2 regions of the Shewanella sp. SR1 genome follow, and region 1 is predicted to be linked to the other one. Evidence: riboswitches for the same ligand, from Rfam matches in the RefSeq annotation. Region 1 holds a riboswitch; the other holds the start of a gene.
What was found. A riboswitch is a leader RNA that binds a small molecule or an ion and turns the genes downstream of it on or off. The one in region 1 is predicted to bind cobalamin.

Region 1 (3,157 bases):
CCGAACCACTAAAAATCCCCGAGTTCGCCGCCACACCCGCATTCTCAAAAAATCCAGAGCCCGTGAATAACGTCAACATCACCACAGCGCCAAAGGACGCGCCTGAGCTAATGCCAAACAAATAAGGGTCGGCCAGTGGATTGCGGGTCACGGTTTGCAGCACGCTGCCCGCCAAAGACAAGCCCGCACCCGCCACAAAGGCCAGTAAAATACGCGGCAGTCTGAGCTCCATCACGATGCGCTCCGTCATGCCATTGGCTTGAGTGAGGTTGGCCATTTTATTGATAAACACTTGGATAACATCCATAAAACTGATGTTCGCCGCGCCAAAACTCGTGGCGGCAATGGGGGTTATCAAAGTGATTATGCCTAATGCGACCAGCATCAGTTGTTGTCTCGTCAAAGGTGTCACGATACGCCCCAAATGTGAGATGAAATGCTGTTTACTCCCTGAATCATCCGCCCTTGCCTCGCTCAGCCAAAGCATCAGCCATGTTGTGCGTCGAATCATGGTAGCCATAAAAGTAGCTGATTAAGGGCTTTTTATGTTGTGGATGGGTCGACACCTGAGCGCAAACGCCGAACACATCGCCAATTCGCGCTTCGGTTAATACCTCGGTTGGCGTGCCCATAGCGCTAACTTCACCGTTATGGATCAACAACAAACTGTCGCACAGGGCGCTGGCTAAATTGAGATCGTGAATGGAGGCAATCACGCTGATGCCAAGGCTACGCACTAATTCGAGGATTTGAATTTGATAACGCACATCGAGGTGGTTGGTTGGCTCGTCGAGGATCAACAGTTGCGGCTGCTGCACTATGGCGCGGGCGATCAAGGCACGCTGCTTTTCACCGCCGGATAAGTGCTCGTACTGTTGGTGCATCTTATGGCTCAGGCCGACTTTCTCTAGAGCCTTTGCAATGCGCTCGCCGTCACAGCTCGAATTGGTATCGAACATGCCCTTATGCGGCGTTAAGCCCATGCTGACCAATTGCTCTGTGGTTAGGTCAAAATAATGTGGCGTGTCTTGCTGCACTACAGCGACACGGCAGGCAAACGCCTTGGGCGATAAACGCTCAATATCTTGATCAAACAGGGTAATTTTGCCCTGAGTCGGGCGAACAAACCGATACAAACAGCGTAGCAAGCTAGACTTACCCGCACCGTTAGGCCCAATCAAACCCAACATCTGCCCCGTTGGCAACGCAAAGTTAATATTGGAAAGAATGGTTTTGCCATCGATACACCAGCTTAACTGGCTGACATCGAGCGCGGCCGTCTGGCTCGCTGATGGGCGAGTGTCGCTGTCATTCAAAGCATGGCTCGTTTGGATGGCAGAGAGTTTCACCAAAGTGGTGCTCCTAGCGAGTCCAAACCTGAATAAAAAAAGGTTGTGCACATTGTCATCGGCTCCCTCGAGTCACCCGCTCGAGAACTAAGGCTGCACGCAGCGATAACAGAAATAGGCAGGTCTCCTGACTCGTCACTTTTCTATTGAAAACAATATAAAAAGTCACTCACAGTTGCGGGCACAGTTCGGGCTGACTGACGAGCAGCTCCCCGATTCCCTATTATGTTGAGATTGATTTCAAGCCTTTGCAGCGTGCCTCGGCCATAACTGCCACAGAACACCCTTGCACCGCTCAAAACTCCCAACACCTATTTCTGTGACGTCATCCGGTACACTGCCACCAGCCTTGCAAGGCCGTGTGCATCGGGGACGTCAGGAAAAAGCATTATCCTATATTTACCTTAATTGGCAATCGACAATCACGCTGCTAAGACAAGAAAAATCTTCACCTTAGGGCAACGCGGATCACTCGCAGCGTCCGCTCGGCCAATCTAAACGCCAGTAACAAACGCCGTGCTCATCCTGCAGCACATTAATGCTCACCACGGCCGCCACGGGTAAATCGAGTTGACTGTAAAAGCCCACCGCCCGTTCAACCCCAAGGGCGCGCGCCATTAAGTGACGGATCACTCCGCCGTGAGTCACCACCCATACTTTGGCAGCCAGTTCGCCCGCACTCAAGCTCACACCCACGCTAGCGCCCACAGCCAGCTCGGCGTTTTGTGAGTCAACTGTCAATCGTTCAAACTCGGCGGCGAGTATCTGGTCAATGGCGACATTCACCCGCGACTCGAAGCTTGCCATAGTCTCACCATTGGGCGGCGGTGTTTGCCAAGGGTTTTGCCAATAGGCCGCTAAGCGTTCGCCCTCTTGCTGATACAGCTCATCGAGTCGACAACCGTCCCAATCGCCAAAGTCGATTTCTTGTAAACCCGAGAAAAACTGCGCCTGCAATGGCCTTGACTCTGATACCAACGCCGCCGTCGAATGCAGCTCGGCGGCAAAGGCTTGGGCAAATTCGCCGCAGCGGCGTGAAGTCGAACTATAAATCGCACTGCACACGCTGGCCTGCGCCTCAACCGCTGCCGACATTTGCTGCCAGCCCTTTTCGCTTAAAGGCACATCCACACGGCCGCGTAAAATGGCGCCGCCTTCACACTCGCCGTGGCGTAACAATAACAATCGAACTTGTTTCATCGTATTCCTATGTCTATCACTCGTGGCACATTTTGTTGAAAGCCCACATTAGACCCGTCGTCCTATATACTCAATTACGCCCTAGCCCTGCAACTAGCTCTACAACTAGCCCTAAAAAAAGAGCCGTTAAACTGGGTGAAAAGTGGTGATAGGACTCAATTGTCGTCAGTCAATTTTGACCTTGCCCTGACAATCATAAGTCGCGTATTATGGACGTCTATACGTTTAAATGTCCAAAACTAAACTCTAACGATAAATAACTAAAACGAGTAGTCAACATGTCGACCGACCAGAATAAAGTGCACTTAGCCTAACTAGGGTCGATAACGAGAGCCGATATCTGGACTGCACAACACGCTTTACCCTGCACTTAGCATAACAAGGGTCGATGCTTGGACTTAACTTAGCTGTATTTAAGGTAATTATTTATGACGATACCCTCTACCAAAGCCGGCCAGATATTGGCAGACATTCGTAAACAGCTTGCTGAGCGCATTCTAATCTTAGACGGTGCCATGGGCACAATGATCCAAGACCACAAGCTCGAAGAAGAGGATTATCGCGGCGAACGCTTTAAAGATTGGCACACTGACGTCAAAGGCAACAAC
Region 2 (3,157 bases), on a different contig from region 1:
TCGGGATCAGTGAAAAGGGGGAATGGGTCTCTTGGTCGATGAATAACGAGATGTTCGCCAAATCTCCGCTGCAGCCTGCCGATTCGTTGGTGATTAAGCCGCTGGATTTTACCCCTGCTACCCAATGCGAAACGCCAGAGCAACGGCAGGCGATTCTAAGTCAGGAAAGGCCAAAACCAGAAGTAAAAATGTGGTTATTTAGCGAATAGCATTAACCTCTTTTACCATCACGGCGCAGATAAACGGAGTATTTCTCTGTTATTCAAGCCGTGACAGTGATTATTTCTTTCAAAGTGGCAGTTAATCTAAGCTTTTGACTGTTTTCAATCTGGGTTATTCGCTAGAATGCTGGGTGTTTTCTGTTCAATTTCATGATGTCGTATTAATTAGTATTAGTTATAAGTGCGATACAAGGATGATAAGTATGAAATTAGCATTGTGTTCACCTATTGGATTATTTCAAGGTGCCAGTGTGTTGTTACTCTGCAGCTTAATTGGCTCAGAGCCTGTTCAAGCCACATTAGATATGCCCCGGAGCGAAAGCGGCGCTGCTCATACCCATGTATTGCCCGTATTTGGTCAGCAATTAGGGTTCAATCTGCCTGCGGGCTGGAAACAGGCTTATCATGAGGAGCAAGCAGGCATGTTTATGGCAGAGTTTGTGCCAGAGCAGGAAGCATTAACCCAGTGGAGTGCGCTATTTTGCGTGCAGGGTTTTAAGGATATGGCCGAGAGTATTAGCCCTGAGCGCTTCTTAGATGCGATGGCCGAGACCTATAAATCGACCTGTGACGGCGAAGTGGTGTACCAGAAGCTCGGTGACAACGAAGTCGATGGGCACGCTGGATTTCATGCGATTCTAGGCTGTACAGCCATGCCCAATATGCACGGTGTGACGGCACTGAATTCCAAAGCCTATGCTTCAACTCCTCAAGGGGAAATTGGCTACTATACGGTTGTTAGTGGCAATAAAGATTTGTATCTGTTGCATAAGTCGATGCGAGGTGCCGTTTTTTCTGCCGATAAACCGCCGCTGCAGGCGGATAATAGCCAAGATTTTATTTCCACTTTAGTCCCATTCTCCTTGAAGTAGGCTGTAGACGCTCGCTTGAGTTTGATGGACTTTTATCCGTATAGACGTCTATAATGCGCGCGCTCAGGCTCTATAATGTGCTGAGCCTTAAGGGAGTATCGCTGTTTTATTGATGGCTGTACCCTATGAATCAAATTTTTAGTCAACCTTCTGAGGTGCTTGCGTGCAAAAGCCGCGAGATAATCGGGAAGCCAGTGGAATTCTGGCACTGCCCCCGCAACGGTAAAAGGTGAGAGAAGACCGCGTTTGATTGGTGAGTTCAAGACCGAACCCGATAGTCAGAATGTCAAAGGTCAGTCTCGCGTTAATCCAATTTTTAAGGGATTAACATAGCCTAAGTCCGGAGACCGGCCCTAAAGGTGTTTTTGAGATTTCGGTGGGCAGATCTCAAAATGCGATAGTCACTGTCAGTATCTTTTACTGAATGAACAGTATCGTGGCGCTAATGCCCCGTTTTCCTTGCAGGAGTTAAAGGTAAAATGGGAACAAATCCAACAAAAATCGCGCTACTTATCGGTAGCCTTTGCAGTTTTTCCGTTATCGCGCCCGCTATGGCGGCAGGCGATACCAGCACAGCTAAAGTCGACGAGCATCTTGTCGTGATCGGCCGCTCTGACAATACCCCGTTAAATATTGCCGCGAATGTGAATGTGATTGACGCTGCGGCGATTGAAATGAGCGGTGCCACTAGCGTGACTGACGTTTTACGCGGTCAAAGCGGTATTCAAATTTCGGATAATAACATCGGTACTAGTTTTGCGATGCGTGGCTTTAGCGCCAGCACTGCCGTTAATAACACGCTGATTTTACTTGATGGTCGTCGCCTCAATAATATCGATATCGCCGCCCCTAGCCTTAATGCCATACCGCTTAACCAAGTCGAGCGCATCGAAATTTTATCGGGTAGTGCGGGTGTGCTCTATGGCGATCAAGCGGTAGGCGGCGTGATCAATATTGTCACTAAATCTCCTGAAAATACTGGTGGTAGCGTGCAGTTATCCGGCGGCAGCTTTGATACCTATGAAGGTCGCGGTGATGTGTCTGGCGCGATCAACAAGGATTGGCGTTACTTTTTCACTGGTAGCTATAACCAAGGTGACAACTACCGCAAGCATAATGCCAATGAAACAGGGTCGATTTTAGGTCGCATTCAATATAAAACGGCCACAGACTCCTTCTTTGTTGAAACTAGCTACTACGACAACGATCGTGAAAATCCGGGCTCGCTGACTGAAAAGCAATTTAAAGATAACCCACGTTACTCTGGTAACGATAAGCAATATTCCCATGAAATGACTACGGCGGCGCGCACGGGTTACCAGCATCAGCTCAATCAAAACTGGGCGCTGGCGGCGGATTTAGATTACAGCGATACCTTAGTGTCATCATTGAACTGGGGACAGAGTCGTAACACACGCTCACTGTTGATGTTTAGTCCTAAAGCGTTAGCGAGCTACAGTACGCGTCAAGGTGAGCTAAACCTAGTCACAGGTTTAGACATCAGCCGTGGTAAGGCTGATTTTGACACTATGGCGCGTAGTAATGTACAGCAAATGCAAAGCGCCTATCTACAAGCCACAGTGCCTTTAAGCCATACCTTAAGCTACGTTGTGGGTGGTCGTTATGCGCGGGTGACCGACGAGTTAGTCGATGGTAATGTCTATCCTAATGGCATGGATTTAGACGAAAATGCCCACGCATTTGAACTGGGTTTAAATTACCGTCCAACTGCTGAGTACAGACTTTATGTTCGCGCTGATGATAACTTCCGTTTTGCGAAAGTGGATGAGCAAGCTTATACATCGCCTGGTGTACTTGGCTTAAAGCCGCAAACGGGTCGCTCCTATGAAGCGGGTTGGGATTGGACTCTTGCTAGCCAAACTCTACGAGTGAGCCTATACCGTCTCGATTTAGAAGATGAAATTGTGTATGACTCAAGCGCCACTAAGCCTATTGGTGGTAATTTCGATGGCGCAAATGTCAATGCTGACGCTTCTCGTCGTTATGGCGCGAGTGCCGATTGGGATTGGCAGGTGACTAAAGCAGTACAACTAGGGCTTGAGT

Region 2: another riboswitch for cobalamin. It lies ahead of KV201_RS00220 (TonB-dependent receptor); the one in region 1 lies ahead of KV201_RS10775 (ABC transporter ATP-binding protein).

Annotation. Positions count from the first base shown of each region.
Region 1 covers NZ_JAJAEF010000009.1:120,306-123,462, forward strand. Annotated here, with positions in the region: gene KV201_RS10770 (iron ABC transporter permease) at 1-487, opposite strand, end outside; gene KV201_RS10775 (ABC transporter ATP-binding protein) at 456-1,349, opposite strand; cobalamin riboswitch at 1,449-1,614, opposite strand; gene KV201_RS10780 (histidine phosphatase family protein) at 1,818-2,549, opposite strand; gene metH (methionine synthase) at 2,978-3,157, shown strand, end outside.
Region 2 covers NZ_JAJAEF010000001.1:46,040-49,196, reverse strand. Annotated here, with positions in the region: gene KV201_RS00230 (hypothetical protein) at 1-209, shown strand, start outside; gene KV201_RS00225 (hypothetical protein) at 425-1,093, shown strand; cobalamin riboswitch at 1,230-1,464, shown strand; gene KV201_RS00220 (TonB-dependent receptor) at 1,573-3,157, shown strand, end outside.